3 regions of the Streptomyces sp. NPDC048603 genome follow, and region 3 is predicted to be linked to each of the others. Evidence: riboswitches for the same ligand, from Rfam matches in the RefSeq annotation. Region 3 holds a riboswitch; each other region holds the start of a gene.

Region 1 (3,263 bases), on a different contig from region 3:
GGAGACGAGCTCCTCGTAGTACTCGGTCATCTCGGCGGCCGAGCGGGCCTGGCCCTCGAAGTTGTACTTGCCGTCCTTGTAGAACTCCGAGGCGGCGACGTCGAGCGCGAGCGCGATGTCCTTGCCCGGGACGTAGCCGGCCTGCTTGATGGCCTCGAGGATGAGGTCCAGGGCCTCGCGGTTGGAGCCCAGGTTCGGGGCGAAGCCGCCCTCGTCGCCGAGGCCGGTGGACAGACCCTTGCCCTTCAGCACGGACTTGAGGGTGTGGTAGACCTCGGTGCCCCAGCGCAGCGCCTCGGAGAAGGACTCCGCACCGATCGGCGCGATCATGAACTCCTGGATGTCCACGTTGGAGTCCGCGTGCGAACCGCCGTTGAGGATGTTCATCATCGGAACGGGCAGCAGGTGCGCGTTCGGGCCGCCGAGGTAGCGGAACAGGGGCAGGTCGGAGGCCTCGGACGCGGCGTGGGCCACGGCCAGGGAGACACCGAGGATGGCGTTGGCGCCGAGGGAGCCCTTGTTGTCGGTGGCGTCCAGGTCGAACATGGCCTGGTCGATCAGGCGCTGCTCGGTGGCGTCGTAGCCGACCAGCTCCGGGCCGATCTGCTCGATGACGGCGAGGACGGCCTTCTCGACACCCTTGCCCATGTAACGGCTGGGGTCCCCGTCGCGGAGCTCAATGGCCTCGAAGGCACCGGTGGAGGCACCCGAGGGGACTGCAGCACGGCCGGTGCTGCCGTCGTCGAGGCCAACCTCGACCTCGACCGTGGGGTTGCCTCGGGAGTCCAGGATTTCCCGGGCTACGACGACGTCGATGGACGGCACGAGCATCTCCTTCTGGGATGTGACGCTAGGTGTGCGGCGGCATCGGGGGCCGTGGCACGACCCCTGCCGGACTAGAGCCTAACCGGAGCAGGAGGGTCGGCCGGTCGACCGCCCGGGTCCTGGGACGAAAAAGGGCCCGAATACCCGTCTTCCCGGACATACGGCCCCGGCTGAGGCCCCGTCCCGGCCCCGGCGGGGGCCGCCCGGCCACACACGACCGCCCGGCGCGTGGGTATCGCGCCGGGCGGATGTCCTGCCGCCGGGAAGGCGGTGGGAAGAGTTCGAGCAGACGTCAGGAAAGCTTCAGCTTCTGACCCGGGAAGATCAGGTCGGCGTCCGAGACGATGTCCTTGTTCAGGTCGTACAGCTTCTCCCAGCCACCCTGGACCTGGTGGGCGTCGGCGATCGCGCCGAGGGTGTCGCCGGTCTTGACCTCGTAGGAGCCGTTGCCGGTCTTCGGCGCGGCCGGGGCCGGGGTGGCCGGCTTGGCCGCGGGCTTGGTCGGGGCCGGAGTCTGCGCGCGCTCGGACCGGGTGACGGTCTCGGTGCGCTTCGTCTCCTTCTTCGACTGCGTCTTCTTGCTCTCGGACTTCGCCTTGGACGAGGAGCCGTTCGAGTTGCCGCCCGTGGAGCCGCCGTTGTAGGCGGAGTTGGTCAGGCCCTTGCCGCAGTGCGGCCAGGCACCCTTGCCCTGGCTCTTGAGGACCTTCTCGGCGACGGCTATCTGCTGCGCCTTGCTGGCCTGGTTGGCCTGCGGGGCGTAATTCTTGCCGCCGAACGCCGCCCAGGTGGAGGACGAGAACTGCAGGCCGCCGTAGTAACCGTTGCCGGTGTTGATCGACCAGTTGCCGCCGGACTCGCACTTCGCGACGGTGTCCCACTGCGAGGCGGTGGCGGCGTTCGCGGTGCCCGCGGCCATCAGCGGGGCGGCGATCGCGGCACCGGTGACACCGGCCAGCGTGACGATGCGGGTGGCCTTGGAGGCGCGACGGTGCTTGCCCTTGCCGGAAAGCAGCATGGAACTTCTCCTCACCGACGCCTGCGAGGTGAGCTGTCGGGTTCGGGCGGATGAGTTGCCCGGCCTCGCGTCCTAGCGCGTGGCTTTACCCCTAGCCGGTCGGTGACCGTCGGTCAGAACGGTCGCGTTCCGGCGGAAAACCTGTGGTTCCCCCGCTCCTGCCTTCGGCGCTTGCGCGACGACTGTTCCCTCCGCCCGCCGGCAGGACTCGGCGATGCGGTCGAAGGGGCCCGCGGTGGCGAGCGATTCAGAAGGTAGACAGGTCCTGCCCGGATGTTCAATCGGGGTTCCGAGCCCGAAATGGCCCCTACTTGCGCTCCCCGAAGGGGTGTTTGCGCAGGTGAGGGGCCACTTCGCGGAAGGTCACAGGGAGGACACGCCAGTTGAGCGGAAGAGACGCAAGTCTCATTTGAACGAAAGGGACATTGAGCCCTTTTCGGCTGCTCGAACTGGCCCTATTCCGCGGTTACATCCAGTTTCTGACCCGGCTTGATGAGGTCCTCGTCGGTACCGATGACCTGCTCGTTGGCCGCGTAGAGGGCCTTCGCGCCCCCCTTCACTCCCTTGGCGTCCGCGATGCTCGTCAGGCTGTCACCGGACTTCACGGTGTAGGTGGAACCGGACTGCGGGGCCGGCGTGTCAGAAGTGGCGGGAGTCTCGACCGCGGCTGCCCCGCGGTGGCGTCCGGTGCCCGCCGCCGGGTCGGTCTGCGCGGCTGCGCCCTGCTGCGCGGCGGCAGCTGACGGAGCGGCGGACGGGGTCGCCGCCGGGTCCGCGGTCGTGGTGGAGATGGTGGACGCGTTCGCGGCGTCCGGCGCACCGGGGGTGGCGCCCGGGGTCGCGGGGACCGACGGGTCCGCCGGGGAGGTCGGCGTACCGGGGGTGGTCGGCACGGCCGGCGTGGTCGGACTGCCGGGAGTGCCCGGAGTGTTCGGGTTGCCGGGAGTACCCGGAGTATTCGGGTTGCCGGGAGTACCGGGAGTGTTCGGATTGCCCGGAGTGCCCGGAGTGCCGGGAGTCGTCGGCGTGGTGGGCGTGATCGGCGGGGCCGTCGGGTTGCCGGTGAACGGCGGCGGGGTGGGAGCGGTCGGGGCCGTCGGCGCGGTCGGGGCGGTCGGCTGCTGCTCGGGCGCCACCGGGGCCACCGGCGCGGTGGGGGCGACCGGAGCGGCGGGCTCCACGGTCGGGGGCATCGGGGCCGGCATGGCCGGAACGCCCGGCATGAACACCCCGCCGGGGGTGCCGGCCGGATCGGACTGCTGGAGCTCCGAGTAGCGGGCCTTCTCCGCCCGCTCCTTCTCCTCGGCCTGCCGCTCGGCGCGCGTCTGGCCCGGGTCCACCTGGGCGGCCGGGGCGTTCCGGTCCAGGCCCGCCTGCTCGGCGCAGGACCCGAAGGCCTGCGGGCCCTCGGCCGCCAGCA
Region 2 (3,263 bases), on a different contig from region 3:
CGGGGCTGGCGGACGCCTGGGCCAGGGTCTCGTGGAACCAGCCCCCCAGCGCCCGCAGGTCCTCGCCCTGCCCCTGCCTGGCCCGTTCCTGGCCCAGCCTGACCAGCCCGCGCAGCACCTTCAGGTGGGCGTCGGTACGCCGCCGGGCCGCCCTGGCCGCCGCCAGCGGCTCCAGCAGCATCCGCAGCTCGAGCAGATCGGCCGCCTCCTGCTCGGTCGGCTCGGCCACGCACGCCCCGGCGTGCCGCCGGGTGATCACGAACCCCTCGGACTCCAGGGTGCGCAGCGCCTCGCGGACCGGGACCCGGGAGACTCCGTAACGGCGGGCCAGCAGCTCCTCGGTGAGTCTGCCGCCGGGTGCGAATACGCCGGTGACGATGTCGTCGCGAATTGCCGTACACACCGCATGCGCAGGAATACGCAAGACCGGACCTCCGCCTGATTACGAGCCGCCGATTCGACACCGGTACCGATCGGATACCGATCCAAGAACTGTATGGCAGCGCGCGGGAATTTCCGAGTACGGACGGGAAAACGGAAGGATCCGGAGACGGAAGAAGGCCCCGGCTCGGTGAGCCGGGGCCTTCTTCGGGATCTTCGGGTCTTCAGGGTCTTCGGAGACCTTCGGAGACCTTCGGGGTCTTCCGTCCGGTCAGACGGTGACGCCGTGATTGCGCAGGTACGTGATCGGGTTGACGTCCGAGCCGTAGTCGGCGCCGGTGCGGGCCTCGAAGTGCAGGTGCGGGCCGCTGGAGTTGCCGGTGGAGCCCGACAGGCCGATCTGCTGGCCCGGGGTGACCTGCTGGCCGACGCGGACGCTGAGCGAGGACATGTGGCCGTACTGGGTGTACGTGCCGTCCACGTGCTTGATGACCACGTTGTTGCCGTAGGCGCCGCCCCAGCCCGCCTCGACGACGGTACCCATGCCCACGGCGCGGACCACGGTGCCGGAGGCCGCGTGGAAGTCGATGCCGGTGTGGCTGCCGGAGGACCACATGCCGCCGCCGGCCTTGTACTGGGTGGAGACGTAGGAGTCGGCGAGCGGCGAGACGAAGGTGCCCAGCCGCTTGCGCTCGGCCTCGCGCTCGGCGCGCTCCTTGGCCTCGCGCTCCGCCTTCGCCCTGGCCTCGGCCATGCGCTTGGCCTCGGCGGCCCGCTGCTTGGCCTCGGCCTCGGCCTGCGCCTTGAGGGCAGCGGCCTCGGCGGCCGTCTCGGCGGCGGCCTGCTGGGCGTCGGCCTGGGCCTCGATCTCGACGGCCGCGTCATCGCCGATGCTGATGTGGTTCAGGGCCGGGTCCTGCGGCGCGCTGTCGTTGTCGGCCGCGAAGGCCGGGGCCGCGAAGGCGCCGATGACGCCGGTGGTGGCGAGCGCGGCGATCCCGGCTATGCCGGCGGTCTTCTTCGTCAGGCGGCTGGAACCACGGTGCTTGCCGGCGCCACGAGTGCCCATGAAAAGGGTGATCCTTTCCTTCCCTCTCGCCTACCGGGTTAGCTGACGGGTTCGGAGCAGGAAGGTCTCCTACGGACCCCTCCGCGGAGGAGGTCCGATTCACCCCAGGGACTGATGTGGGTCCCCGGCTCCCCAGGCTCGCGCCTGACGGGGACTCGGCGATCGCTGTCCGGTGCCGCGGGTGCGGCTGTTGCAGCTGACGGACAGCGAGACCGACGCTAGGCGGATCATCACTCGATCACCAAATGGACACGGCTTTTTGTTGCGTACGCCACACGACATACGGGCAACCCCACCCGTAAAAGGGGCATTCGAGACGCATGAGGTCCTGGCGGACAACCCGCCAGGACCTCATGGCCCGAAACCCGTTTGACGTCGGCCGGACTCAGCCGCCCGGCGCCAAACCGGGTGTCACCGCGGTCAGTTGGCGACCACGGTCACCTCGCCGATGCCCAACGCCCGTACCGGCTCCTCGATCTGCGACGCGTCGCCGACCAGCACCGTGACCAGGCGGTCCACCGGGAAGGCGCTGACGACGGCCGACGTGGCCTCCACGGTGCCGGTTTCGGCCAGCCGCGCGTACAACTGCGCCTGGTAGTCGTCCGGGAGCTGCTGCTCGACCTGGTCGGCGAGGGTGGCGGCGACGGACGCCGCGGTCTCGAACTTCAGCGGGGCCACGCCCACCAGGTTCTGCACCGCCACGTCCCGTTCGGCGTCGGTCAGGCCGCCCTCGGCCAGCGTCCGCAGCACCTTCCAGAGGTCCTGCAGCGCCGGACCGGTGTTCGGGGTGTCCACGGAGCCGCTGATGGCCAGCATGGCCGCTCCGGTGCCCTCCTGGGTGGACCGCAGCACCTGCCCGAAGGCGCGCACCCCGTAGGTGTAGCCCTTCTCCTCGCGCAGCACCTTGTCCAGGCGGGAGGTCAGGGTGCCGCCCAGGCAGTACGTGCCGAGCACCTGGGCCGCCCACACGCGGTCGTGCCGGTCCGCCCCGATCCGGCCGATCAGCAGCTGCGTCTGAACCGCGCCGGGCCGGTCCACGATGATCACGCGCCCGGTGTCGTCGGCGTTCACCGGGGGCACCGGACGGGGCGCGGCGCTGCCGCCGGTCCAGCCGCCCAGGGTGTCCGCCAGCACCGCGTCCAGGTCGATGCCGGTGTAGTCGCCGACGACGACGGCGGTGGCGGTGGCGGGGCGTACGTGGGCCTCGTAGAAGGCGCGTACGGCGGCGGAGTCGATCCGGGCGACGGTCTCCTCGGTGCCCTGGCGCGGCCGCGACATCCGCGTGGCGGCCGGGAACAGCTCCTTGTAGAGCTGCTTGGCGGCCCGGCGCTGCGGGTTGGCCAGCTCGTGCGGGATCTCGTCGAGCCGGTTGCGGACCAGCCGGTCCACCTCGCCGTCGGCGAAGGCGGGGGCGCGCAGCGCCTCGGCGAGCAGGCCCAGCGCCTTGGGCAGCCGGGAGGCGGGGACCTCCAGGGAGACCCGGACGCCGGGGTGGTCCGCGTGCGCGTCGAGGGTGGCACCACAGCGCTCCAGCGCGGCGGCGAACTCCTCGGCGGAGTGCTTGTCGGTGCCTTCGGACAGCGCCCGCGCCATGATCGCGGCCACGCCGTCCAGGTCCTCGGGCTCGGCGTCCAGCGGGGCCTCGAGGAAGATCTCGACGGCCACCACCTGCTGTCCGGGGCGGTGGCAGCGGAGCACGGTCAGGCCGTTGGGCAGGGTGCCGCGCTCGGGAGCGGGGAAGGCCCACGGCTTGGGTGCGCCGGCCTGCGGCTGCGGGTGGAAGGTCATCGTGACGGCTGCGGTGTCGCTCACT
Region 3 (3,263 bases):
CGGCTTCGCCCCGCTGCTGCCCGACACGAAGATCGCCCTCGGTGACCTGGCCGCGCTGGAGCGGGAGCTGCGGAAGGGCGACGTGGCGGCCTTCGTGGTGGAGCCGATCCAGGGCAAGGGGGTGCACGCGGCACCGCCCGGATTCCTCCGGGCGGCCCAGGAACTGCTGCACCGGCACAAGGCCCTGCTCATCGCGGACGAGGTGCAGACCGGGCTCGGACGCACCGGGGACTTCTACGCGTACCAGCACGAGAAGGGCGTGGAACCGGACCTGGTGTGCGTGGCCAAGGCGCTCTCGGGCGGATACGTGCCGGTCGGGGCCACCCTCGGGCGGGAGTGGATCTTCCGGAAGGTCTACTCGTCCATGGACCGGGTGCTCGTCCACTCGGCCAGCTTCGGCTCCAACGCGCAGGCGATGGCGGCGGGCCTGGCGGTGCTCTCGGTGATGGAGGACGAGGGGATCGTGGACCGCGCCCGGGCGACGGGCGACCTGCTGCGGGGGCGGCTCGCCGCGCTGGTGGACGAGTACGAGCTGCTCTACGAGGTCCGCGGGCGAGGGCTCATGATCGGCATCGAGTTCGGGCGCCCGTCCTCGCTCGGGCTGCGCAGCCGCTGGGCGATGCTGCAGGCCGCCCGGAAGGGGCTGTTCGCCCAGATGGTGGTGGTTCCGCTGCTGCGGAAGCACCGGATCCTCACCCAGGTCTCCGGGGACCACCTGGAGGTCATCAAGCTCATTCCGCCGCTGATCGTCGACGAGCGGGACGTGGAGCGGTTCGTCACCGCGTTCCGGGACGTCATGGACGAGGCGCACCAGGGCGGCGGGCTGATGTGGGAGTTCGGCCGGACGCTGGTGAAGCAGGCCGTCGCCAACCGGTGACGGCCCGCTCCGGCCTGCCGGCGCGTCAGACGTCGTGCGTCAGACGAGGAGCCGCGTGCGCAGGGTGTCGAGGGTCCCGGGCGTGAGCCCGAGGCCCCCGGCCAGGTAGCCGTCCACGCCGCCCCAGGTCTCCTCGATGGTGTCGAACGCGGCCGTGAGGTACTCGGCGCGGGCGTCGAACAGCGGGGCGAGCAGTTCCATCACCTCGGGCGAGCGGGCTTCCGGGGTGTCGCCGCTGCGGCGGATCCGGTAGCGGCGGTGCGGGGCGTTGGATTCCAGGTAGTCCGCCAGGATCGCCTCACGCCCGACGCCGAGCGCGAGCAGGGTGACCGCGACGGAGACCCCGGCCCGGTCCTTGCCTGCCGCGCAGTGCAGCAGGGCGGGCACGCTGTCCGCGGCCAGGGCGTGCACCACCCGGCTGTGCTCGGCGGTCCGGGTCAGGACCGACTGCCGGTAGGAGCGGGTCATGCGTTCCGCGGCCCGGCCCTCGCCGAGCAGCGCGCGCAGCTGGGTCAGGTCGCCGTCGCGGACCATCCTCCAGAACTCCTTGCCGTCCGCCGGGTCGGAGAGAGGAATGTTGACATTCCGGACACCCGGCAGCTCGACGTCGGGGCCCTCCAGTGCCCGGTCCGCGGCGTTGCGGAAGTCGAAGATCGTGTGGAGTTTGAGCGATGCGAGAAACTCTGTATCGGTTTCGGTGGCATGCGCCAGATGTCCGCTTCGGAACAGAACTCCCGATCTGACCCTCCGTCCATCGGAGGCTGACAAGCCGCCCACATCACGGAAGTTGCGCACTCCGGACAGTTCGGGCTCAGTGGACGGGGTGCCGGGTATCTGCTGAGTCACACGCACTCCTCCGCGTCGGTGGTGCTCGTGAGCAGGATCATACGGTGACGTTGAGTGGCTGACCGCGGAACTCCAATTCCCTACTCCGTAAGGGTGTTGCGGATGCGGAATGGACGCAGGGTGACCGGAATTCCGTTGATCCATTGCCCCGGTGATTCATTCGCGGAAATTCGCAGCTTGTTCGGTGCGCCCGAACTGCATTACGGTCAGCCCCGATCCGGGTGGAACGCCGAATCCTGCCGCCGCCCGGGAAACCGCAACCAGACCATTCACGTGTACGGCAGGAGCGGGGGAACCAGGTAGGCCGCCGTCCGGATCTTTGATTCCGGACGGCTCGGGGTTAAGCCGTGGTAACGGCCGGACATCTCCAGTCCGAACCCGACAGCTCACCCCGCAGGCGACGGAGAGGAATGCGCCATGCCCGGAAAGGGTAAGCACCGCCGTCCCAAGTCCCGCCCGATATCCCGCGGTTTCGTCGCGGCCGGCACCGGCGGCGCGGCGCTCGCGCTCCCGCTGCTGGGTGCCACCTCCGCGAACGCGGTCGAGCTCCCGGCCGCGCCCACCGTCACCGCACTCCCCGCGCAGGCTCCGGCCGCCGCCCCGGTCCAGGCGGTGCCCGCCTCCCTGCGGCAGGCCCCCTCCGTCTACACCGTGGTGTCGGGTGACTGCCTGTCGCAGATCGCCCAGGACCAGGACATTCCGGGCGGATGGCCCAGCCTCTACGCCGGCAACCGCGAGGCCGTGGGCTCCAACCCGGACCTGATCCGCCCCGGCCTGCGGCTCACCCTGAGCGGCGCGGACGGTGCGGACGCCGGGCAGGCCGAGGCCCCCGCCGAGCAGCCGGCGGCCCCCGAGGCCGAGGCGCCCGAGGAGGAGGTCCCGGCCCCGCAGGAGGAGGCCCCGCAGGCGGCCGCCCCGCAGCCGTCCGCCCCCAAGTCCGCCGCGCCGCAGCGGACCACGACCGGCACCGCCTCCCGCAGTGAGCGCGCGGCCGCCCCGGCGAGCGCCGCCGGCTTCGTGGCCCCGGTCATCGCCGGCATCAACACCCCGTACAAGGCGAGCGGCAGCATGTGGGCCAGCGGTACCCACACCGGTGTCGACTTCGGCGCGACCTTCGGCACCAGCGTCAAGGCGGTCGGCGCGGGCACCGTGGTCTCGGCCGGCTGGGCCGGCTCGTACGGCAACGAGGTCATCATCCGGCACGCGGACGGGCACTACTCGCAGTACGGCCACATGTCCCAGCTGTCCGTCTCGGTCGGCCAGACCGTCACCGCCGGCCAGGAGGTCGGCCTGGTCGGCTCCACCGGCAACTCCACGGGCCCGCACCTGCACTTCGAGATCCGCACCACGCAGAGCTACGGCTCGGACATCGACCCGCTGGCCTACCTCCGCTCGAAGGGCGTCTCCGTCTGACGGGACCCGGGGGATGCCGCACGCGCGGCGGAGGTGACCGGGGCCGGGATTCCGAGGGGGATTCCCGGCCCCGGTCGCATGCCGGGGCCTATTCCGCCCGTCCGGGTGGCAAAGATCACGGTCCGTC

Evidence for each region. A riboswitch is a leader RNA that binds a small molecule or an ion and turns the genes downstream of it on or off. The one in region 3 is predicted to bind cyclic di-AMP.
Region 1: linked by a shared signal. The riboswitch ahead of ACGFQ9_RS10240 (transglycosylase family protein) and the one ahead of ACGFQ9_RS04995 (peptidoglycan DD-metalloendopeptidase family protein) in region 3 are both predicted to bind cyclic di-AMP.
Region 2: linked by a shared signal. The riboswitch ahead of ACGFQ9_RS32640 (M23 family metallopeptidase) and the one ahead of ACGFQ9_RS04995 (peptidoglycan DD-metalloendopeptidase family protein) in region 3 are both predicted to bind cyclic di-AMP.

What each region holds. Positions count from the first base shown of each region.
Region 1 covers NZ_JBICVY010000004.1:88,454-91,716, forward strand. The annotation lists gene eno (phosphopyruvate hydratase) at 1-831, opposite strand, end outside; gene ACGFQ9_RS10240 (transglycosylase family protein) at 1,118-1,843, opposite strand; cyclic di-AMP (ydaO/yuaA leader) riboswitch at 1,847-2,023, opposite strand; gene ACGFQ9_RS10245 (transglycosylase family protein) at 2,299-3,263, opposite strand, start outside.
Region 2 covers NZ_JBICVY010000016.1:131,584-134,846, reverse strand. The annotation lists gene ACGFQ9_RS32645 (GntR family transcriptional regulator) at 1-424, opposite strand, end outside; gene ACGFQ9_RS32640 (M23 family metallopeptidase) at 653-1,450, opposite strand; cyclic di-AMP (ydaO/yuaA leader) riboswitch at 1,463-1,621, opposite strand; gene ACGFQ9_RS32635 (M16 family metallopeptidase) at 1,871-3,238, opposite strand; gene ACGFQ9_RS32630 (M16 family metallopeptidase) at 3,259-3,263, opposite strand, start outside.
Region 3 covers NZ_JBICVY010000002.1:277,963-281,225, forward strand. The annotation lists gene ACGFQ9_RS04985 (aspartate aminotransferase family protein) at 1-877, shown strand, start outside; gene ACGFQ9_RS04990 (tyrosine-protein phosphatase) at 917-1,723, opposite strand; cyclic di-AMP (ydaO/yuaA leader) riboswitch at 1,941-2,136, shown strand; gene ACGFQ9_RS04995 (peptidoglycan DD-metalloendopeptidase family protein) at 2,141-3,136, shown strand.